Regions from separate parts of the Streptococcus fermentans genome, predicted to be linked through region 1. Evidence: predicted binding sites of a transcription regulator. Region 1 holds the regulator's gene; each other region holds the start of a gene.
The links. The regulator Rex, encoded in region 1, represses fermentation and respiration genes when NADH is low (regulators of the CRP and FNR family bind a similar motif). The targets are predictions, from matches to a motif close to TTGTGAANTANTTCACAA.

Region 1 (8,289 bases):
ATACTTTTGCAACACCATATCTTATCAATGTCTTTTCTCATGGTGTTGATATTGCGGTTCACTCAGCAACTAAGTTTATCGGTGGTCACGGTACAACTATTGGTGGTGTCATCGTTGATAGCGGCAAATTTGACTGGGCTGCTTCAGGGAAATTCCCTCAATTAGTCGAAGAAGATCCAAGCTACCACAATATCAGTTATACTCGTGATGTTGGTGCTGCAGCCTTTATCGTTGCTGCTCGCGTGCAATTGCTTCGCGATATGGGAGCTGCCCTTTCACCATTTAACTCATTCTTGCTCTTACAAGGTCTTGAAACTCTTTCTCTTCGTGTTGAACGTCATGTTCAAAATGCTGAGAAAATCGTTGATTTCCTTGTAAACCATCCAAAGGTTGAAAAAGTCAACTATCCAAAACTTCCAGATAGTCCTTACCATGCCTTGGCTGAAAAATACTTACCAAAAGGTGTTGGTTCAATCTTTACTTTCCACGTTAAAGGTGGAGAAGCAGAAGCTCGTAAGGTGATTGACAACTTGGAAATCTTTTCAAACTTAGCCAATGTAGCAGATGCTAAATCATTGGTCGTTCATCCCGCGACTACAACACATGCTCAGTTGTCAGACTCTGATCTAGAAGCAGCAGGAGTAACTAAAAATCAAATCCGTCTCTCAATCGGTCTTGAAAATGTCGATGATTTGATTGAAGATTTGCGACTAGCGCTTGAAAAAATCTAAAAATAACTAGTTTTTATTGAATTAAGCATCCTTCTCACGAATAATAAAGTGAGGAGGATTTTTATGTACAGTATTTCATTTCAAGAAGATTCGCTCTTGCCAAGGGAACGCTTGGTGACAGAAGGAGTAGAGAGTTTGAGCAATCAGGAATTACTAGCCATTTTATTACGAACAGGAACTCGTCAATCTACCGTTTTTGAAATTGCACAGAAAGTATTGTCTCAATTGAACAGTTTAACTGAGTTAAAAAAAATGACCTTGCAAGAACTGCAGAGTTTATCAGGAATCGGGAGAGTAAAAGCTATTGAATTGCAAGCTATGATTGAGCTTGGAAGTCGTATTCACAAACATGAAACCATTGAGGCAGAGAGCATTCTGAGTAGTCAAAGACTGGCTAAAAAGATGCAACAAGAATTGGGAGATAAAAAACAAGAGCACCTAGTGGCGCTCTATCTGAATACACAAAATCAAATTATTCATCAGCAAACCATTTTTATTGGATCTGCTACTAGAAGTATTGCGGAACCAAGGGAAATTCTCCACTATGCCTTAAAGCATATGGCAACATCCGTGATTCTGGTTCATAATCATCCATCTGGTGCTGTTATGCCAAGTAGAAATGATGACCATGTTACGAAACTTGTTAAAGAAGCCTGCGAATTAATGGGTTTGGTCTTATTGGACCATCTCATTGTTTCACATTCCGATTATTTTAGTTACCGTGAGAAGACGGATCTGATTTAAAAAACCTGTATCATGTACAGGTTTTACAATTCATTGACGACATAGTCGAAAAGTGTTTTATCTTTGGGGCGATTTTCAAAAAGAAATTCCGGATGCCATTGAACACCGAGGTAAGGGAAACCATCAGTCGTTGTTACAGCCTCGATAATTCCATCTTTAGGATCATGAGCGACAACCTTTAGATTTGGAGCAAGGTCTTTAATGCTCTGATGATGGAAAGAGTTGATATGAGAGATTTCTCCATAGATTTCTCGAAGAATAGTATCAGGCTCGGTGACTAAACGTTGAGTTGTATACTCGGCTGAAGTATCCTGCCAATGATCTTCAATATCTTGATAAAGAGTTCCTCCCATGGCTACATTAAAGAGTTGAGTACCACGGCAGACAGAAAAAATCGGTTTCTTCTGTTTAATGGCTTCTTTTAAAAGAGCTAGCTCAAAAATATCTCTTTGAAGGTGGTAGTCATCGCTATCGATCGTTTTAGGTTCACCGTAGAACTTTGGATCGACATTTTGTCCACCAGTTAAAATGAGTTTATCAATCAAGCCAATGTAGTAACTGGCCATTTCTTGATCACCAATTGGTAGGATAATGGGAATTCCCCCAGCTTCCTTGACTCCTTCAACAAAGCCCTTTGCAGCATAGCTCATCATCAGCTCATCATCAGGATGAGCTTTTTCGTTTCCTGTAATCCCAATAACTGGTTTTTTCATAAATGCTTTCGCTTTCTAATCCTCTTTTCTCATGAAATAGAGGAGAGTTTGCAATTCACTAGTTAAATCCACATATTGAGCCACCACATCTTTTGGTAGTTGGAGATGAACGGGTGAAAAGCTTAAAATTCCTTTAATACCTGCTTCGACAAGGAGATTAGCTACTTCTTGTGATTTGACACTCGGAACAGTTAAGATTGCAGTTTTTACATCTGCATTTTTTATTTTATCCTTGATTTGGGAAATACCATAAATTGGAATTCCATCGGGCGTTTTCGTCCCAACTTCAGGATGGTCATCCAAATCAAAAGCCATAATAATTTTCATTTTGTTTCGTTCATGGAAACGGTAGTGAAGGAGAGCGTGCCCCATATTACCAATCCCCACTAACATAACATTCGTAATAGAATTATCATTTAGAAGATCAGCAAAAAACGTCATTAGTTTTTTGACATCGTAGCCAAATCCACGACGACCAAGTTCACCAAAGTAGGAAAAATCTCGTCTAACCGTAGCGGAATCAATACCAATGGCCTCGGCAATTTGTTTTGAGTTGGCTCTTTCAATCTTTTCTGCATGAAATCTTTTAAAGATACGATAATAAAGAGAAAGTCTCTTTGCTGTTGCTTTTGGAATAGCAGACTGTTTTTCTTTCACAAAATCACAACCTTTCTAAATACTATTTTATAGAAAGATTGTGAAAAAATCAACAAAAACAAGAAAAAACTAAGAAAATCTTAGTTTATCTTTGTAAAATCATAGTGAAATAGAAAACGATAGAGATCTCCCAGAAGACCTTGATAGATTTCTTCTCCCTTATAGGTAAGAGAAGTAATGACGGTCGTATCTGGAAGAGTCACACATCCTGAAAGTGACAGCATGAGTGCTTCGTAATCTTCGTATTCTAAAAGGCGATCGACTTGATAGGCATCCTTATAGTTTAATCGAAACATAGGGTCCCCCTATCTTTCACTTTTAGTGAAGACACCACGCTCAACAAGACTGTCCATCAAGAAGTAGAATTTCTCTTGGTGGATATGAGTTTCTTCTGACTTAAAGATATCAACCAAACGTAGACCAAATTTATCAGTGATGTTGATTTTGGCACCAGTTAAGTCTTTGTTGATGATAATCTTAAGTTGGAAACCTTCCCCACTATTTGGAACCTTCTCAAGAAGGCGTGTTAGTTCATAGTTACCAACCTTTGTTTCAAAAAAAGTGTTATCTTTTAGAGTAAACTTTTTGACAGTTGGACTGATTGTGTAATCGTAACGGCAATTTTTGAGACTAATAGTTTTTTCGAATGCCATTGAGTTATCCTCCAATGATTTCTTTTAGAGTTTGTGCGAGGGTGATCATTTCTTGCTCTGTGTTTTGAGGTGAAATGCTGACGCGAACGGATTCGTGTAAGCGAGGAGAGTCTTCTCCGTAGAAAGCCTGAAGAACATGACTAACCTGAACGACACCTGCAGTACAAGCAGAACCAGTTGAAATAGAAATCCCTTTAAGATCCAGACGAAGGAGTAGTAGATCATTACGTTGACCTGGAAATCCAATATTAAGGACATAAGGTAGCTGGTCTTTCCCTTGATTGAGGTAATAGTCTGTCTCAGCCATTTCCTTTAAGAAGGTGTCTTTTAGTTGTTGAACCTTTTTAAAGTTTTGTGCTTGGTTTTCAAGATCATCTTTTAGAGCTGCTACCATTCCTACAATGGCAGGAAGATTTTCTGTTCCTGCTCTTTTTTTCTGCTCTTGATCACCACCATGAAGGTAGGAATCAAAATCTGTAGATGCAGCATAGAGAAAACCAACTCCTTTTGGACCATAAAATTTGTGTGCAGAAGCACTGAGAAAATCAATTCCCAATTTTTCAGGAAGAATTTCTAATTTACCGACTGCCTGAACTGCATCGACATGATAGACGGCTGGATGATTTTTTAGAACCGCACCAATTTCAGCAATAGGTAATAGTGTACCAGTTTCATTATTGGCAAACATAGTAGAAACAAGAACGGTATCTTCACGAAGTGCATTTTTAACTTGGTCTGCAGTGATTTCTTGATGTTCAGGCTGTAAAATAGTCACTTCAAAACCGAAATTTTCAACCAAGTATTTGATGGGTTCTAGAACAGCATGGTGCTCAATCGCAGTAGTGATAATGTGCTTTCCATGATTTTGATGGCGAAGGCAGTAACCAATGATAGCAGTATTATTGCTTTCAGTGCCACCAGTGGTAAAGAATATATGTTGTGGCTTTGTTCCTAGTAAACTTGCTAGTTCTTGACGAGCTTCTCGTAATAGTTTACCTGCTTGACGCCCATGGCCGTGAATACTAGAAGGATTGCCATAAGTTTCTTGCATGACTTGAGTCATTGCTGAGATAGCTGCTGAAGACATGGGAGTCGTTGCAGCATTATCCAAATAAATCAAAAATTCACCTAATTTCTATTTAAATAGTGGACTAACTGGTTTTCTTTCGTGAATACGAACCATTGCATCACCAATCAATTCGCTAGCAGTGATGTATTGTACGTTTTTAGGTTTTTTACTTTCTGTCAAAACAGAATCTGTAACCAAGATTTCCTTGATATTTGTTGCATCCAACAACTCTGCAGCACCGTTAACGAAAAGTCCATGACTTGAAACTGCATAGATTTCAGTTGCTCCGTCGCGCTCTAGGATTTTAGCGGCTTCAGAGAAGGTACGACCAGTGTTAAGAATGTCATCAATCAAGATTGCCTTCTTACCTTCAACATCACCGATAATGTAACCTTGACTGCGTTCAGAATCATCTTGTGCATAATCAATGATTGCAATTGGTGCATCCAAATATTCTGCGAGACTACGAGCACGTTTTACACCCGAGTTTTTAGGACTAACAACAACAACATCTGAACCAGTCAAACCTTTATCGCAGTAGTGTTTTGCAAAAAGTGGAATTGTATAGAGGTTATCTACAGGAATGTCAAAGAAACCTTGAACCTGAACAGCATGAAGATCAAGAGTCAATACACGACTAACTCCGGCTTTTACCAACATATTAGCAACAAGTTTAGCTGTAAGTGGCTCGCGAGAAGAAGCGATACGGTCTTGGCGAGCGTAGCCGAAGTATGGAAGTACAACGTTAATGGTATTAGCACTAGCACGAACACAAGCATCAACCATAATCAAGAGTTCCATCAAGTGGTTATTTACTGGATAACTAGTTGATTGGATGATATAAACATCGTATCCACGAACACTTTCTTCAATGTTAACTTGGATTTCACCATCTGAAAATTGACGTGAAGATACTTTTCCAAGTGGAACACCCGCAGCATCTGCGATTCTTTGAGCAATTTCCTGGTTGGAAGATAGTGCGAAAAGTTTCATGTTTTTTGTATCTGACATTGATAAACCGTCCTCTTTAAACTAAGTGAATCGGTGTTGTGGAACACTTTTAGTGATAAGTGTTCGCTACAACAGATTCTATTATTTTTCATCCCTTTTATTTTATCAAAAAAAGAAGATTATTTCAGTATTTTTTCATATTTTCTATAAAACGAACCAATTTTGAAGGAGCTTTTTTGTAATGGATTTCATTGACTTGTAAAAATTCTTGAAAATCAAGGCTACCTTGCTTACCATCTTCTACTTCTAATTCAAGTTCATAGTCAACAATATCGAAGTAGTGACTTTGATCAAGAGCCATAAGTCCGATAGGAGTTTCCTTTTCATAACGAATCGTTGTTAAGCAACCTAAAACTGTCCAATCACTTGGTGATATACCGCGGGACAGGAGTTCGTCAAGAATCATTCCTTGAGGAAGTTTACATTCTTTCAGACAATGGTTGGCCCCTTCAAGACTGATAGCTTGATTATACTCCATATTTCCAACTGCTTGAGGAATTTTTATGGTCAACTCAGCGCTATTTTCAAAAGTACGAATGCGCATGACAATTTTGTGTTGACGAAGGTAAAAATCAGGCGTGTCTAGGTAGTAATTTTTTTGTGTAACTGGTGTGACTTCTAAAAATTGAGCTTGCAATCGGTTATATTCTTCTTCACTAAGAAGTGTTTTCATTTCAATTTCTAAATGTTTCATTTTTTTTACTTTTTCCTTATCTTTGAAAGCGATTGTATGGTATAATAAGCATTGTATTTATTGTATAAGATTTTTCCTAGAAAATCAAAAACTAGATAAATCGAAGTGTATAGAGAATTGGATGAAAAAGATATATGATTACAGAATGGGAAGAATTTTTAGATCCTTACATTCAGGCTGTCGGAGAGCTGAAGATAAAACTCCGAGGTATTCGAAAACAATACCGCAAACAAAATAAACATTCTCCAATTGAGTTTGTAACTGGTCGAGTCAAACCGATCGAAAGTATAAAAGAAAAAATGGCTCGTCGAGGGATTGGATACGATACGTTGGAACAGGACTTGCAAGATATTGCAGGTTTACGCGTCATGGTTCAATTTGTAGATGACGTGAGCGAGGTTGTTGCCATCCTTCGTAAGAGGCAAGACATGAGAGTGGTACAAGAACGTGACTACATTACTCATCGAAAGGCTTCAGGCTATCGTTCTTACCATTTGATTATTGAGTATACAGTTGATACGATCAATGGGGCAAGAACGATTCTGGTGGAGATTCAGATTCGTACTTTGGCTATGAATTTCTGGGCTACCATCGAGCATTCTCTCAATTATAAATATCAAGGGGATTTTCCAGAAGAAATTAAGAAACGCTTGGAAATCACAGCAAGAATCTCTCACCAATTGGATGAAGAAATGAGTAAAATTCGTGATGATATCCAGGAAGCACAGGCGCTCTTTGATCCATTGCATAGAAAGTTAAATGACGGGGTAGGTAATAGTGACGATACCGATGAAGAATACAGGTAAACGAATTGATCTAATCGCTAATCGCAAACCTCAAAGTCAACGAGTCTTATATGAATTAAGAGATCGATTAAAAAAGAATAACTTTATATTAAATGATAAACATCCCGATATCGTGATTTCCATAGGTGGGGATGGGATGCTTTTGTCTGCTTTTCACAAGTATGAAGACCAGCTGGATAAGGTTCGCTTCGTTGGTGTTCACACGGGTCATTTGGGCTTCTATACGGACTACCGTGATTTTGAACTAGATCAATTGCTTACTAATTTACAGTTGGATACTGGGGCTCGTGTGTCTTACCCGCTTTTAAATGTAAAGATTTTTTTGGAAAATGGAGAAGTGAAAATTTTCCGAGCTTTGAATGAGACTAGCATTCGGAGAGCTGATAGGACTATGGTTGCCGATATTATCATTAACCAAGTGCCATTTGAACGTTTTAGAGGAGATGGCCTGACGGTATCGACGCCAACTGGGAGTACAGCCTATAATAAATCTCTTGGTGGAGCTGTTTTGCATCCTACTATTGAGGCCCTACAATTAACAGAAATTGCGAGTCTCAACAATCGTGTCTACCGAACCTTAGGTTCGTCTATCATTGTGCCTAAGAAGGATAAGATTGAATTAATACCGACTCGCAATGATTATCATACGATTTCTGTTGACAATAGCATTTATTCTTACCGTAATATTGAAAGAATAGAATACCAAATAGACCACCACAAGATTCACTTTGTCGCAACACCAAGCCATACTAGTTTTTGGAATCGTGTCAAGGATGCCTTTATTGGTGAGGTGGATGAATGAGGTTTGAATTTATTGCTGACGAACATGTCAAGGTAAAGACCTTTTTAAAAAAACACGAAGTCTCGAAAGGTTTACTTGCCAAAATCAAGTTTCGAGGTGGAGATATTCGCGTAAACGGTCATCCACAAAATGCAACCTATATCTTAGATATTGGGGATGTGGTTGTCATCGACATTCCTCCTGAGGAAGGTTTCGAGACACTGGAAGCCATTGATTATCCACTGGATATTCTGTTTGAAGATGATCATTTCTTGATTTTAAACAAACCCTTTGGTGTGGCCTCGATTCCTAGTGTCAATCATTCCAATACCATCGCTAACTTTATCAAGGGCTATTATGTGAATCAGAACTACGAAAATCAACAGGTTCACATTGTAACCAGACTAGATCGCGATACTTCGGGTCTCAT
Region 2 (8,289 bases), on a different contig from region 1:
TGACGTACTAGATACAATTTTACACTTGACATATTCCGTCCTCCATATGTATCTATTATAGCATGATTTCAGACAAAAACCTCGTCCTAACCCACTGAGTCCAACATCACCACTTAAACTAGATTCTACAAATCTGATAATCTATGTCTTGTCATTCTTAGATGATGCAACTTCAGATGTCTCGGTGGTCTCATTTTTTACCTGTTCTTCTTTTTTCTTCTCGCTTTCTTCTTTTGACTTTTTTTCTGTTTTCTTCGTCTTGTCGTCAGTCTTTTTCAAAGGAGAAAAGTGAAAATCAAACTGTTTTTTTCCGGTGTCAACAATCGCTGTAAATCCTTTTTGGTCATTACGATAAGTTGCCTTTCCTGCATCAAATGACTGCTGACCACTCTCAGAACTAGCTTTTTCATAGGTCCTCTTAGCCATTGCAAATGCAAGAAGTTTTTCTTTATTCAGTGCATAATCCTGATGATGAGCCACTTGTCGATTCAGATAAAACTGTAACAAGAGACTAAAAATTCCAGCAATAGTAATCGCGTAAAGGAGAACTCCAGCTCTAACTTTTTTCTTTTTCCACACGATAGATGAACTCCCTCTCTAGTCCCTTTTCAAACTGAAAATTAAAATGGACATTTTGCCCGTTTTGGTAAATATGAGCTGATTTCAGACCGTAAACCATCGGCTGGTAGCCACGTCCACTGGCATCTGTTTTTCGAAAATCATTTGACTTTGATTTCCCCATGGAAATGGGGTTCCCATCCTGTTTGAGGTAAAGTCTATCATTCTCTACTTTTTCAAATTGGGCTCGATTCAGCTCTGCTTCCAGCTGATCCACAAATAAGAGCCATTCTTTTTGCTCACTTTTCTGCTGGTAGCGAACTTCTGAAACCAATAGTTGGCTCATAGCTTGAAAGAGGAGCAAACTCCCACTAATCACAATAAGAGCAACCAGGGATTCTAAAAGTGTAAAAGCTCTGACTCTACTTATCTTGAATCGCCAGTAATTTTTCAGTTCCATGATACACCTCCAAACCTCGCTCATTCGATACAACATGAACTGTAAGCCCATTGACCGTCAACTGCTTTTGTCCAGTCTGCAAAGCCATACGAGCCACTCGCAAAACTTCTTCCTGTTCTAAGAGTCTTGCTTCCTGTCGTCTACTTTCTTGAATCTGCCCCAGCAAGAGGGTTGCAATACTGGCAAAAATAGCTAGTGAAATCACTGCCTCCAGTAAAATAACCGCCTTAATTTTTTGCTTCTTGAATACGTTTAATCTTTCCATTTCCTAGATATAGTTGGTAGCGAACTACTTCTTTCCTTGTTTGAAATCTCACACTTGCAAGAGACGAATTTCCTCCAGCCTTGTCAAAGGAAATTGATTGATTAGACTGCAATTGAATTCCTTTTGGAATGGCTAATTTCTGATAGCCATTTCCAATACTTCTCTCTTCCAAAATCAAGTTGATCTTCTGCTGACTAGCCAGACTTCGCTTCTGGGTTTCTCGATAAAGTTCCTCAAACTCCATAAAGAAAATCTGTTCTTCCACACACGCAAAAGTGGATTGAACTGAACTTGACAAACCCAGAGCTAACAAGCTGACTATCCCTAAGACCAATAGACTTTCTAGCATGGTAAAAGCCCTAATCCGCAACTGTTTGACTTGTCTTTTGTTTTGCATGGTATTCCTTATAGGCTTTTGCTTGCTCAGCAGTGATGCGTCCATCTGCCTCTAGTTTACTTAGACTAGCATCCTCATTTTTATCTAGAGTATAGAGTTCAGCTTGGCTTTCTACCACCTTGACGACTGCTGCTTTCCCCTTATCATTCACTGCATCCTTTTGCTTAGTTAGGTTTGGCACAAACAGTAAGAGTAGGACGCTAATGATGAGCAATACAACTAGCATTTCTACCAGTGTAAAAGCTTTTGCCTTGGCTTTCTTTAATTTCATCAACATTTTTTTCATCTAAAAATTTACCTCCATATTTTGATACATAGGCAGCAACATAGCTGCGTACAATAAAACGATTAGCAGAGCTACAAAAATAAAGACCAGGGGTTGAACTAAGTTCATAGTACGATTAACTCGAGTAAAGAAGGATTCCCACGTTTTTTCTGCATAGATTTCCAATTCGCTTCCCAACTTGGACTTGACCTCTCCATATTCAATGATTAGTCCCAACTCTCTTCTAAAAAAAGGATAATTCCGCACAACCATAGAAAATTCATGCCCATTTTGCAAGGACAGGGATAAATCATGTCCGATTTCCTTAAAAAGAGGATTTCCTTGCTCCTGCATCATCTGAAAAATCTGTGATAGCTCCAGACCTTGACCAATCATATTACCCCATTCTCGAGCATAATAGGCCGTCAGATAATACTGAACAAATACACCTAGAAAGGGAATTTTAGCTAGAAAAGAAAAGACTTGTATCTTCTTAGATTTTCTGTAAAATATCAGTCCTGTTAAAGATGCAAGACTTAGTGTTAGAGTAATCCCAAGAAAAATCTGTGGTAGATTGCTAATCACTAAGGTAGCTATGTTGCTACTATCCAGTTGAGGCAAGAGATAATTTCGCAAACCCATCATAATGAGCAGTAAGAAAGCTAGCAAAATAAGTGGGTAGGTCGCAACTTCAATTAACTTCTTCTTGACCTTAGCAAGATTATCCAAATATTCTTCAATTTTCCCCAAACTCAAATGGAGATTTCCATGAACTTCAGCCAATGAAAGTTGCGTGACAATCGCACTCGAGAAACCTAAATGACCCATCATTTCCGAAAAAGACTTTCCCTGCGCAAGTCCTAGTCGCATCTGCGATACATATTCCTTTTCCAACAAGAGACTTCTATCTAGAAAGGAAATGATTTCTACCAGATGAAAACCACTCGAAAATAAATTGTTAAAGAGAGTGATGATTTTCTTCTGCTTACTGGTAGCTAATTTTCTCCGTTTCAGCTTGAAGGGCAGTGATATGTCCTTCTTTAAGAAGCTGGTCAATTTGTCCATTCCACTTTTCTGCCTGGTGTTCTTGATAATTTCCATTTGCAACATCAATGATTCCTCCTCCTCCGATTAGTCTCTGGTAACAAACACCTTGTAAAACAACTGCAAGTTCATCTTCACTGACACCAAGTTCTAAGAGGCGCTCATAAACCCCACGAACACTCTTGGCATGGATTGTCGAGAATACCGTGACACCTGTCAGACTAGCTCGTACAACAGCACGGGCTGTTTCACTATCTCGAATTTCTCCAATGATTAAAAGATCTGGACGATGTCGTAGGGAAAGTTTTATCAAGTTTTCATAGCTCAGTCCGATAGCTTCATTGAGCTGTAATTGCAGCATCTCTTCCTGCTTAATTTCTACTGGGTCTTCAATAGACATGACTTGCTGTCCCTTGAACAATGACTTGGCTAATTCATGCATCAAAGTAGTTTTACCACTTCCTACGGGGCCTGCAAAAAGATAAAGCCCGCGTTGCCTAAAGCCCTTTTCCAGTTCCTTAAGGTCCTGAAACCAGAAGAGCAACTCTTGTTCTTGATCATGCAAAAGCCGGATAACTAGACTCTCATGACCACGATAATCTCCCACCGTCGATAAGCGTAATGAAGAAACCTTATCTCCATGCTGATAATCACAGGAACCAAGCTGACTACGGCGTTTTTCTCCAACGTTCATCCCCGCAATAAACTTAAAATGACTAATGACAGCCCCCAACTTTTCAAAGTCATAGGTGTTAATCAAATGTCTCTCATCTCCAACTCGCATATGTAGCTCGTAAATCTTTTCTTTAGGAATAAAATAGATGTCCTGAGCTCCCTGTTTTTTGGCCAGTGTAATCAATTCTTGTGCAAGTATTTGTACCATATCTTCCTCCTCATTCTTATTATTCGAAGAAAATATAAAAAAGAAGAAACAACTTCATTAAAAAGTTGTTTCTTCTTTTTTTATGCGACAAGTACGGTGGATTTCTAAACCAGTCTGCTTTTCGTAACCAGGTCTAAATTTTTCATCTGGAATGACTTGACCATCTTCCAACAAAGCCAAGGAATGATATTGCTGAAGAAATTCATCGCATTCTTCACACCAGCGTTTATCTTCTGGATCCCAAAAAATAGTCATCAAGTCTCCTCTACTTTTGTAAAGGGGAATCTCCTTTTCTAACTCAAACCAACAAGACTTATAATATTTCAAGGCGTCATAATAGTTATCAAATTTTTTGCTCGCAATGACGTCGTCTTCCCAGCCTTCTATAAACCACCACGGTTCAAAATCTCCGTACATTTTTATAACTCGATACATAGTTTAACTTCCTTTGTACCGTATATTATAGCGAAATTTTGAGAACAATGAAAGAATTTTGCTCATTTTCACGAATTATATAACATTTTCAAAAAATCCAGCTATTCAAAAACGAATAACTGGATTTAAAAACAAGATTAGCCTTCTGAAATATCGTTTTCAATAATCACTTTAATCGCATGATGATCGGCGGCCTTACTAAATACTTCATAGGCCTTTTCTATTTCACTAAGTTTGAAATAATGAGTTACCAATTTTTCAGGTTCAATTTTATGACTTTCTAAGGCTTTCAAAAGCTGAGGAGTTGTATTGGTAGAAACCAATCCAGTAGTAACATTAATGTTACGAATCCAAAGAGTGTCCAAATCAAACTGAACTGGTTTACCATGCACACCACAGTTGGCTACTGTTCCGTCTACACCGATAATCTTTTGACAGAGATCAAACGTTGCAGGAATTCCTACCGCCTCAATAGCGACATCTACACCTCGACCATCTGTCAAATCATAAATTTCTTGAATTGCTTTTTCAGGGTCTGAAGAATTAATCTTATGAGTAGCACCGAAAGAAACTGCAGTATCCAAGCGATTATCGTCTAGGTCCACCATAATCAATTTAGCTGGAGAATAGAATTGTGCCGTCAAGAGAGCTGCCAATCCAACTGGCCCTGAACCAACGATAGCTACACTACAACCAGGCTCAACTTTCCCTTTTAAGACACCAATTTCATAGCCAGTTGGCAAGATATCAGATAACATAACCAAAGCTTCATCAGACAAGTCAGCTGGAGTATGATAAAGAGTATTATCAGCATGAGGCACACGAAGATATTCTGCTTGCATACCGTCAATCAAATGTCCAAAAATCCATCCACCCTCGTCTTCACAGTGAGCATAGATTCCTTTTTTACAATAGTAACACTTGCCACATGCACAAACGCAAGAAATCAAAACCTTATCACCCTTTTTGAAGTTTGAAACTCCTGCTCCGACTTCCTCTACAATACCAATTCCTTCATGTCCTAGGATAGTTCCACTCTTACAAGCAGGAACATCCCCTTTAATAATATGAAGGTCTGTACCACAAATAGTAGTCTTAACGATACGCACAATAGCATCTGTTGGCTTACGAATAACTGGTTTGTCAACATCAACAAATGACGCAAGGCCTGGTTTAACGTAAGTATAAGCTTTCATAAGCAATCCTCCGCTTTTTTATTTGTATTATTTATATCATGATTGTAAGCCTTTTCAATATAAAAATCAAGTAATTTGTGAAATAAATAACAAATTTATTTAAAAAAAGAAGAAACGAAAATCGTTTCTACTTTTTAGATTATGCTTGATAACGTTTTTCACCATCTAGATAAGTTGCTACTAATTCCAAATCTTTATCTAACACGATAAAGTCTGCATCGTAGCCTTCACGAATTTGTCCACAGACGTCATCGATATGAACTGATTTAGCTGGGTTCAGACTAGCCATCATGACTGCCTCATGAGGATTTGCAATTCCCCACTCAACGACATTTTTCAAACCATCTTTAAGTTTGAGAATGGATCCTGCCAAGTTACCTGTAGATTTAAGGCGAGCAGTTCCATTTGCAACTACAACCGGAAATTCACCTAACATATAATCTCCATCTTGCAAACCACCTGCTGTCATACAGTCAGTGATAAGGGCAATATTTTCAGTTCCCTTTTGTTTAAGAAGAATTTCGCAAGCCTTAGGATCCACGTGATGACCATCACAAATCAATTCTGCATAAGTATGTGGTAACTCATACATAGCACCAACCATTCCAAGTTCGCGGTGTGTTAAGCCACGCATTCCATTATAGGCGTGAACCCATACACTAGCTCCGGCATCAACAGCTTTTTTAGCTTCATCAAATGTAGCATTAGAGTGACCCAGAGCAACAGTTACACCTTCACCAGTAATAGTACGTACAAAGTCCTCAACCCCATCACGTTCAGGTGCAAGAGCAATTTTATTAAGAAGACCATTAGCAGCCTTCTGCCATGCACGAAACTCATCCATACGAGGATCTTTCATGTAAGCAGGGTTTTGAGCTCCTTTAAATTCCTCAGTAAAATATGGCCCTTCAAAATAGATACCACGAATCTTAGCACCAGATGCTTCTTGATAGCGTGCACCAATGTTTTCAGTAACAGCCAGCAATTGTTCGTATGATGAAGTTAGTGTAGTTGGTAGGAAACTAGTAACACCTGTGCTAAGAAGACCTTCACTCATCGTATGAAGAGTCCCTTCAATATTATTATCCATAACATCGACACCACCAAAACCATGAATGTGTGTATCAACAAGACCAGGTGCGATGCTATAACCAGAATAATCTAAAATTTCAGCATCCTCAGAAATCTCTTCAACATGCTTACCAAATTTACCATCAATAAGTTCCAAATAACCTCCACGACGAATACCATGTGGATAGAAAAATTGATCAGCTTTAATATACTTAGGCATAATGATAACCCCCTTAAGAAATAATCTAGTATTTATTATGTCAATTACATTATAAACCTTTCAAAACAATTTGTAAATGGTATAGACCTTTTTTAGTGAAATTTTAATAAATTGTTCAACAAAAAAGACAAGGTCCGAAAACCATGTCTTTATTACTATACCGGCGGCCGGGGTCGAACCGGCACGTCCTTGCGGACACTGGATTTTGAGTTCAATAACTACATTATTTAAATCTTACAACCTTGATTTAATAGGGTTTTAAGCCTTTTGAATCTTGCAAAATAGACTCATTTTTCAAATTTTTGTAACTTTTTGGTAACTCATCTTTCTCCCTTAAATAACTACTTCCATAAACAGTGAGACAATTATTTTATTTTTTAAGGATTCTTCATAGTTGATAGGTCGCAAAATGTTCTGAAAAACTCTCAGAATTGCTGTGTCAGCAACGAGAATGCGCTATTTTTGCATGAAAAAACGAAAATTCGAGGTCTGCATACAAAAAAATCGGAGGTGTTAGCCTCCAATTTGTCCTATTTATTTTTTATGGTTTTTTATTGTAAAGTAGACCCAACCGAATGAACATAGGTTGTAGAAAGCAAATGAAAAAACTGCAAGGATGATAGCTCCTGTATCTAAATAACCTCTTTCAAGACCGTTTTTCAACAACAACAAGCCTGTAGTTTCGACAAAGATCAAAAAGAAAAATATATAAAAAATTTTCACATTAAGCATATTGTTACCGCCTTAAACATATGGAAAAACGGCAATCAGCATTCACTAAATTCCCGTTTTTTATTTAAATTCTATTACTATTAACTACCTAATACTACTAGTATTACTAATATTACTAATATTACTACTAATTATCCTGAGGCCATCGTGTATAAATTGACCCAAAACGTTAAATCCGTCATAAATTCCTTTATAAATAAAGAGTCCCAAAATTATAGATGAAATAATAATACTTGCACAAATAAAATATGTACGTTTTTTTCATTCATAAGATCAATCCTCCTTTTTATTTGTATCCGCTTACATTTTATTGTATAATAAAAATGTAGTAAAGAAAGAAGGTGTTCTTATGCTAAAAAAATTGCAAAAAAAATATTTTTCAAAATATAAATGGACTGATTTATTTTGGATTCTATTTGTTATTTTGATATGCATCCATATAGGAAACCAGGAGTTTCTTCCTCTTAATCATCAAGAATTTTCTCTTCAGGGTAGTTCCTGGGGATTTGTACTTGCATTATATAACTTACTATTCATTGATAAATTTGTTATCTCTAATCGGAAGTAAAACAATACCAGGTAAAAACTCAATTTCAGGAGAAAATAAAGTAAATAGTAGCAGTCTATAAAAAAATTGCATTTATCGGTTTAATAAGGATATTTGTGCTATAATAAAGATAGATAGAGATACCGATTAATAATCAAAGAACAAAGGCTTTACCAGGGCAGATGGATATGTTTGAAAATTAGATAATTACTATTC
Region 3 (8,289 bases), on a different contig from region 1:
ACGAAAAAGCCCTGTTCCTCATCATGAGGAGCAAGGCTTTTTGAGTTTCAATTATTCTTCAGTTCCAAGGAAGTTTTTAGCAACAAGAGCCGCAAGAACTCCACCAACGATTGGTGCAAGGATGAAAATCCAAACTTGTTGAAGAGCTGCGCCACCTACCAAGACAGCAGGAGCCAAGCTACGAGCTGGGTTTACTGAAAGCCCAGTAATGTTCAAGCCAGCTAGAATCAAAGCTGTCAATGACAAACCGATGACCAAACCAGCAATTGCGCCATTACCTTTACTTGCTGATGTTACAGTCATGATGACCAAAACAAACAAGAATGTTGCAATGACTTCAAACAAGAAACCACCAAAGACAGTTACACCGTTTGCCAAGGCATTTTCACCAAGACTTGCAGTTGACATACCTGAATTTGCCAAGAGGAACAATACAGATCCAGAAGCAAGGAAAGCACCAACCACTTGACCAAGGATGTAGTTTACAAGCTCTGAAGATGACAAACGTTTGTTAACAAACATAGCGATAGAAACAGCTGGGTTCAAGTGAGCACCTGAAACAGTTCCGATTGAGAAGGCTGCGACTACGATTGCCAAACCAAAAGCAAGAGCAATCCCAAGGTGTCCAAGTCCTTCAACACCATTTCCAAAAACAACAGCTCCTGTTCCGATGAACACAAGCATAAAAGTACCGATTAATTCAGCAACAAATTTTTTCATGTTAAGTCTCCTTTTTTCAAACTATGTATTAGTCTATCAGAAGAAGGAAAGGGTTTCAAGAAATGTGCTTGGAAACATTGTGTAAGTTTTCACATTGATAATCAAAATCTAATATTGGAAAGATTGAATAGCTTCTTTCAAGTCATCTTGTAAACTATTTCTCTGGTCGAGTTGAACATAGACTTCTAATAGACAAGATCTGAAATTGGAAAATTTATAAAAATCTTCCCTCTCTTCTATCGGGAAATCAAGTGACTTTATCCAAGAAGCCAGTGTCGCTTGCTCCACCTTTCCTTGCAAAACAGGTTCGTAAAGGACTCTGGCCAAGCGCCAGTCCTCATCATCTATAAATCGAACCGAAATTCTTTTAAATAGTTGGCCAAGTATGTCAAATACTTCATGAACTCTATTTTTAGAAAAGTCTGGATGACAAACAACTTCAGTCAAAAGATCAGCCCCATGAGCAAAAGCATGCACCCAACCATACTGGCTTGAAAAACCAGTCGTATCCTCTTCTTTTTCAAGGTAATGCAAACCTTGATCGAGCAACGTATTTCTGATATCAGTTTTAAGCACTTGATAAAAAAGAGACTGTTCATTGCCATCAGCAGATAAGAGATTGGCATAAATAAGGGCCCTAAAAGAACGTTCAAGCGTTGAAGCTCCTGTCTTATCAATCTCTTTATCTAGCCCACCATCAGAGACAATCTCAGCAGCAATCAACTGAAATTGCTCCTTGGTAAATAACTCTTCTTGAATCCCCCTAGCTAAACTAGTAAAAACCAATTCATCGCGAATCTCTTGACTCGGATCCCCTAAGTGCTCAAGCAACCACAGGATTTCTTCTTGACGATAACTCGGTTTTTCTTCTATTACTTTTCTTTTCAATTCTGGATACATCTGCCTACCTCCAATCATACACATCTATTATACAACATTCTTTTCTAGCTATCTTCATTATAAGAGATAAATATGTTAGTCTCAGATATTTTTTCACTCTTAGAGGGTTAATTTTTTCCAAAAACCAAGTATTTGTTTGACACAAATTTCACAAAGGTGTATACTAAAACGTGATAGGACTTCTTTTAGAAACCTATCACGACTCACTTATAAACCTTTTGCTGTTCTTTTATGAACGTTTGAATGGTATCACGGATACCGAGGAGGAATCATATGTCTAAAGTAGCTATCGTTACAGGTGCAGGTCAAGGGATCGGTTTTGCAATCGCAAAACGCTTGGTTCAAGATGGTTTTAAGGTTGGAGTTTTAGACTACAACGCTGAAACAGCTGAGAAAGCAGTTGCTGAATTGTCAGCAGATAAAGCTTTTGCTGTTGTAGCTGATGTGTCTAAACAAGCAGAAGTTGCTGCAGCTTTCCAAAAAGTTGTCGATCATTTCGGAGACTTGAACGTTGTGGTAAACAACGCTGGTGTCGCTCCTACTACACCTCTGGATACAATTACAGAGGAGCAATTTGCTCGCACATTTGCTATTAACGTCGGTGGTGTGATTTGGGGAGCACAAGCTGCTCAGGCTCAGTTCAAAGCACTTGGTCACGGTGGTAAAATTATCAATGCTACTTCTCAAGCAGGTGTTGTCGGAAATCCAAACTTGACTGTATACGGCGGTACAAAATTCGCTGTTCGTGGTATTACTCAAACATTGGCGCGTGATTTAGCAGAGTCAGGTATCACTGTCAACGCCTATGCTCCAGGTATCGTAAAAACACCAATGATGTATGATATCGCTCATGAAGTTGGAAAAAATGCAGGAAAAGATGACGAGTGGGGTATGCAAACATTCGCAAAAGATATTACATTGAAACGCCTATCTGAACCAGAAGATGTAGCTGCAGCAGTTAGCTTCCTTGCTGGACCAGATTCAAACTACATTACAGGTCAAACCATTATCGTTGATGGTGGTATGCAATTCCATTAATACTCTTCGAAAATCAAATTCAAACTGCGTCAACGTCGCCTTGCCGTACTCAAGTACAGCCTGCGGCTAGTCTCCTAGTTTGCTCTTTGATTTTCATTGAGTATAAGATTAAAAAAGTGAGGTTGGAAAAAATCCAACCTCTTTTATCATCTCTACGACTCCAATTTTCGGAGTTGTTTTTTGTCATTTATAAAAATTCTTCAGCACTATTCATTCTTTAAAAATGAAAGGATTTCTTCAAGACTAGCGGAACTTCCTTGCTCTAAATAGCGTGATTTACTACCATTTTGATAGACTGAAAGATTCGGAACGGTTTGGATATCCATTTCTTTTGCAAAGGCTGTAATCTCATCCTTTTCATCAGAAGCACTATCCAAATAATAGACTGTCTGGTGACTTTTTTGAATCGCTAGAGCCAAATTGGGCACAAACTTTTGACAGTAGGGACAGGATTCTCTTCCTATGTAGACGACAAACTCGTCGCCATTTGCAAGTTTGGAGCGCATTTCTTTCATATTGATTGCTTTGGTATACTGAACAGCTTCCTGATAAGTTTTTGGAAGAACAGGCTGACTGAATTTCCAAATCATAAACAAAATCGGCATAGCAATTCCAATGATAAGCAAGCTAAGTTTTTTATTGACACGCACTAGCATCTCCGTCCTTTTCTAAGTATTTTCCCTAGTCTAATCGCCCACGACAAGATATAAAATCCAACCGATAGATCTATAATAACGCACATTCTGAAGACAAAGTCTTCAGTAAACTTTATGAAATAAATGTCATTCTAAAATCTCAACAATATAACTCTATTGTTGCACTTTTATGATTTTATTCTCCCAACTGGGCACTGTAGTTGATAATTTGGTCAACCGTGTCTGACAAGAATTGAATGGAAAAATCAGCCAATCTCTTTTATTAATTTTCATTATTATTTAGGAGGATATTTTATCAATACCTCTACCTTTCTGGTGACTTATCAAAAAGTCGTTCTTAAATGACTTTGTATCTTATTCTTTTTTAGATGGAGTTTTTCCTGCAGCAATTGCATCAGCCTCTGTCATCTCAACAACATTAGCTTTATTAGTATTTGACGGCATTCTATCTTTGTTATACCAATATACTTTCGCTTGCCCATTCTTAGCGACATAAACAGTTCTATCTTGCTGTTGGGCTTTAATCTCGGCTTCACGTGCAATTCTTTTCTCTTCTTCTTTTTGAGAAATTAATGACTCAACTGCACCTATCCTATCGATCAATTCTGTCTTTTTATCGTTATTTTCAATCTGATTAACTGTTTCTTTAGCAGACTTCACTTGATTCGCATCTTGACTTTCTTCCAATTGTTTGACTAAGGCTTCACCTTTTTCTTGCAACTCATTTGCAGCTTTTTCTTTGGCAATTCTCTCTTCTTCTGCTTTTTCTTTAGCTTTTTTCTCATCTTCGATTCGTTTTGCCTCCTCTATGCTAGATGAAGTATCCGTCGTCGAAGTTGTCGAAGAAGTAGATGTCACAGTCTGCTTAGTTTCTGACTGAGCAGATGAAGTTTTCTTTGTGACTGTTGGAGTTTGGAGAGCAACTGCAACAAAACTGACAATGAAAAGCCCTATCATTAAATTTCTTTTTCGAATATCTGGTGCTTTCTTTACAAAATACCAAATACCAACTCCACTCAAAACAAGATAGAGAGTAGGTAGAGCAATCAATAAAATGATTCCCAACAAAACTATACCAATTTTGATAAAGAGTATTCTTTTGGGATCTTGCTCTAGCCATTTTTTATTCTATTCATATTATTCTCCTAAAATCTGCCTATTTCCCTATTCTCCCAACTGGGCACTGTAGTTGATAATTTGGTCAACTGTGTCAGACAAGAATTGAATGGTATCACGGAGTGGTTTATCTGTTGAGATATCCGCTCCAATAATCATTGCTGACTCAAGTGGTGTCTTACTGCCACCTGATTTGAGGAGATTGAGCCAGTCTTCAGCTCCAGTTTCTGAGTTTTTCAAATGGAGATAGCCAGCTGTCGAGATTACAAGACCTGCAGAGTAAGTGTAACTATACAAGCCCATGTAATAGTGAGCTTGGCGCATCCAAGTCAGTGCTGCATCATTATCAATCTCAATAGCATCTCCCCAGAAATCGGTCAAAACTTCCTGCATAATGCTGTTGAGTCTGCTTGCTCCGAAAGTTTCTCCTTCTTCAATCAATGTATACACCTTACGCTGGAAGGCTGCTTCCAAAAGGTGGGTAATAAAGTTATGGAAGTAGGTGTCCGTCAAGCGGTGGGCAAGGGCAAAGCGTTTTTGACGCAGATCATCAGACTGATGCTCCAAGTAATCACTGAGAAGCAATTCATTAAAGGTTGACGGTGCTTCGACATAATAAGTAGACATGTGGGCATTAAAGTAACTCTGATGATTGTCAGAAAAGATAAATTGACCAGAATGCCCGATTTCATGAATCAAGGTATAAACATCGCTCAAACGACCTGTCCAGCTCATGAGGACATATGGATGCACACGGTAGGGATCAGCTGCATAGCCACCAGAATCCTTGCCACTATTGGCAGCAAAGTCCACCCAGCGTTCTTCTTGATAGCGAGCAACTTCTTGACTGTATTCTTGACCCAAAGGTTCTACCGACTTCATGACCAAATCATAGGCATCATCAATGCTAACCTCTGGATTCAACGCACTATCCAAATCCAATTTCCAATCAGCAAAGGTCATCTTCTCAAGACCATTCACCTTGGCAACATGCTTGAGATATCTCTGAGCAACTGGCGCAAAGTCCTTCATGATGAGGTCAATCTGACGATCAAACATAGCACGATCTACTTCTTGCTCAGCTAAAAGATAGTCAAATACTGAGTCATATCCCTTCATATCTGCCAACAATTTCTCAGATTTGACCTGAGCAAGATAGGCTGCTGCAGCCGTATTTTGGTGCTTGCGTAGTCCTTCTGAGAAGGAACGGAAGGATTTCTCACGGACTTCAGCATCCTCGTGGTTTTGATAGAAGTTTTCATAGGTCACAAAACTGTTTTTGTAAGTCTTCCCATGGGCTTCAAAGTCAGCCATTTCAAAGTCGCCAGCTCGCATTTTAGTATAGATATCCTGTGGACTGTAGAAAACTTCACCCAGATTGGTCAAGGCCTTTTCCACATCCGCCCCAAGATAGTGGGCTTTTTTGATCTTAGCTTGACGAATGGCTGCCGTCAAATGTGGTAAGTCACCCAAACAGTCCAATACTTCCTCATCTGCCGCCACCAAGGCATCGTCAAAGAAGGTTAAGGTGACACTGGCATCTGTCTCAAAGTCCATTCCAGCTTGGGCGATATTGGCAAAATCTTCATTAGCATAGTCTGTCGTCTGAGGCATAAAGGCGTAATTACCGATATGACTCATCTGGATGTAGATTTGTTCCAATTCTGCAAAGGCCTTCTCGAAATCTTCAAAAGTATGAAGATTGCCCTTATAGTCACGACTAAATTGATTGATATCTTCACGCGCCTTCTCTATCGCACGCAAGAAGTCCTCACGGTCTTGGTATAGGGCTGTCAAATCCCAAAGTTCCTTTTCAGGAAATTCTGAACGGTGTTTTTGTTCCATCTTTTTCCTCTTATTTCTCTAATTCTAATAAAACACTAAGGGCCGATAAAGCGTAAAGTGGTGCTGTTTCTGCTCGCAAAATGCGAGGACCAAGTCCTGCCAAGACTGCTCCCTTAGCTTCAAAATTTTCGATTTCCGCAGGTGAGAGACCACCTTCTGGACCAAAGATAAAGAGCAGTTTAGCTCCCTTTTCTAACCCAGAAACAGCTTGGATGAGTGCAGCTGATTCTCCTTCTTTGGCTGACTCTTCATAGGCCACCACGATGCGGTCAAACTGGTCTAGCTGAGCTAGAAAATCTGCTTTATTCTCAAAAAGGGTAACACTTGGTACCAGATTGCGTTTGCTTTGCTCTGCTGCTCCAAGGGCGATTTTTTCTAGTTTCTCGACCTTTTTGCCCAATTTCTTACCATCCCACTTGGCGACTGACCAGTCTGCGGGAAAGGCCCAAATCTGACTGGCACCTAGTTCCGTCACCTTTTGAGTGATAAACTCCAACTTATCTCCCTTGGGAAAACCAGATGCGATGGTCACTTGGACTGGCAGTTCCACATTGTCAGTTAATTCTTCAACCAACTCAAACTGACGTGCTTCCACATTGACCACGCGCGCCAAACGCTTGATGCCATCATCAAATACTAAAGCGACCTCATCATCTTCTTTCAGGCGCATAACCTGAAACATGTGCTTGCTGGTCTCCTTGTCCTCGATGGTGACAGGTGAGACTACACTGCCCTTGACAAAATACTGTTGCATGCTAGCCTCCAATCACACCGGAGATATCCTTGGTCTTCTTGAAGACACAGGCATTCCACTCCCCTTGAATCATATGGGTTTCAAGGAAAAATCCAGCTGACTCAGCTGACTCACGCACCATGTCCCACTTGTCCTTGATAATCCCACTCATGATGAGGTAGCCTTCGTCCTTGACCAAGCGATAAGCATCCTCCGTCAGATGAATGAGGATATCCGCCAAGATATTGGCCACGATAACATCTGCCTCAATTTCCACTCCTTTAAGCAAATCGCCTGGGGCTACATGGATGTTTTCCATACCAGGATTGAGCTCAATATTTTCCTGAGCGACACGAACCGCCACATCATCCAAGTCATAGGCGAAAATCTCCTTGGCACCTAGGAGTGAGCTTGCAATAGAAAGAACACCTGAACCTGTCCCCACATCTAGCACTGTTTCGCCACCACGAAGAACCTGCTCCAAGGCAAAAAGACTCATCTTGGTTGTTGGGTGCGTTCCCGTTCCAAAGGCCATCCCTGGATCTAGCTTGATAATCTTTTCTCCCGCTGTTGCCTCATAGTCCGTCCATGACGGTACGATGGTTAGGTCATGGGTGATGCGTGCCGGTTCATAATACTTCTTCCAGTTGTCCGCCCAGTCTTCTTCAGCTAAGGCAGTCGTACCAATCCTGACTTCTCCTAAGTCCATAAAGTCCGTCAATTCTGAGAGACGAGTTTGCAAATCCGCCTCAACCACTGCCACATCAACCGTATCAGGATAGTAGGCTGTCACTACGATTTCTTCTTGCTGCTCTACCTCTGGGAAAATCTCACCAAAACGATCCACATTGCCCACATAGTCCATGCTATCTTCAATTGCTACCCCTTGGGCACCTAACTCAATCAAGAGGTTGGAAACCAACTCCTCTCCCTCACGCTTCACTGTAACTTTTAACTCTTGCCATGTTTCCATCATTAAGATACCAAGCCCGTAAAACACAAAGCCAAAATAGGAAACTCTCTGAAGACGTTTGTGTATATAAGAAGTTTATCTTTTTGGCACCGTGTTTAGGGCGGGTTCAGTTTAGAAATTTAACTGAACCATCCTTTCTATTTCTCTATCAATTTTTTCATGTAGACCATATCCATGCCTTCTTTTTCAGGCTCGATATGAGTTTGACGGTAGCCATTCTTCTCGTAGAAGGCAACCATTCCCGCATCCTGTAATACCGTACACAAATCCCATTGTGTGATGGTTGGAAATTCTTTTTCCAGTAAGCT

Region 2: AB2B50_RS05050 (zinc-dependent alcohol dehydrogenase family protein) is a predicted target of Rex. The motif match lies at 5,579-5,596, and genes of this name have one in related genera.
Region 3: AB2B50_RS08670 ((S)-acetoin forming diacetyl reductase) is a predicted target of Rex. The motif match lies at 1,757-1,774, and genes of this name have one in related genera.

The regions. Positions count from the first base shown of each region.
Region 1 covers NZ_JBFNFG010000002.1:215,242-223,530, reverse strand. The annotation lists gene AB2B50_RS03430 (O-acetylhomoserine aminocarboxypropyltransferase/cysteine synthase family protein) at 1-731, shown strand, start outside; gene radC (RadC family protein) at 795-1,475, shown strand; gene AB2B50_RS03420 (gamma-glutamyl-gamma-aminobutyrate hydrolase family protein) at 1,499-2,188, opposite strand; gene AB2B50_RS03415 (redox-sensing transcriptional repressor Rex) at 2,204-2,845, opposite strand; gene AB2B50_RS03410 (DUF4649 family protein) at 2,926-3,141, opposite strand; gene AB2B50_RS03405 (DUF1831 domain-containing protein) at 3,151-3,498, opposite strand; gene AB2B50_RS03400 (cysteine desulfurase family protein) at 3,503-4,618, opposite strand; gene AB2B50_RS03395 (ribose-phosphate diphosphokinase) at 4,634-5,578, opposite strand; gene AB2B50_RS03390 (CYTH domain-containing protein) at 5,703-6,272, opposite strand; gene AB2B50_RS03385 (GTP diphosphokinase) at 6,407-7,078, shown strand; gene AB2B50_RS03380 (NAD kinase) at 7,062-7,880, shown strand; gene AB2B50_RS03375 (RluA family pseudouridine synthase) at 7,877-8,289, shown strand, end outside.
Region 2 covers NZ_JBFNFG010000004.1:6,915-15,203, reverse strand. The annotation lists gene AB2B50_RS05095 (histidine phosphatase family protein) at 1-32, opposite strand, end outside; gene comGG (competence type IV pilus minor pilin ComGG) at 142-579, opposite strand; gene comGF (competence type IV pilus minor pilin ComGF) at 557-1,018, opposite strand; gene comGE (competence type IV pilus minor pilin ComGE) at 981-1,283, opposite strand; gene comGD (competence type IV pilus minor pilin ComGD) at 1,246-1,680, opposite strand; gene comGC (competence type IV pilus major pilin ComGC) at 1,643-1,966, opposite strand; gene comGB (competence type IV pilus assembly protein ComGB) at 1,967-3,010, opposite strand; gene comGA (competence type IV pilus ATPase ComGA) at 2,931-3,872, opposite strand; gene AB2B50_RS05055 (DUF1033 family protein) at 3,930-4,307, opposite strand; gene AB2B50_RS05050 (zinc-dependent alcohol dehydrogenase family protein) at 4,445-5,503, opposite strand; gene nagA (N-acetylglucosamine-6-phosphate deacetylase) at 5,643-6,794, opposite strand; gene AB2B50_RS05040 (hypothetical protein) at 7,888-8,094, shown strand.
Region 3 covers NZ_JBFNFG010000010.1:35,466-43,754, forward strand. The annotation lists gene AB2B50_RS08660 (MIP/aquaporin family protein) at 52-720, opposite strand; gene AB2B50_RS08665 (DUF2785 domain-containing protein) at 829-1,620, opposite strand; gene AB2B50_RS08670 ((S)-acetoin forming diacetyl reductase) at 1,894-2,658, shown strand; gene AB2B50_RS08675 (thioredoxin domain-containing protein) at 2,865-3,314, opposite strand; gene AB2B50_RS08680 (deoxyribonuclease) at 3,669-4,379, opposite strand; gene pepF (oligoendopeptidase F) at 4,479-6,275, opposite strand; gene AB2B50_RS08690 (16S rRNA (uracil(1498)-N(3))-methyltransferase) at 6,286-7,029, opposite strand; gene prmA (50S ribosomal protein L11 methyltransferase) at 7,031-7,981, opposite strand; partial or broken gene AB2B50_RS08700 (GNAT family N-acetyltransferase) at 8,119-8,289, opposite strand, start outside.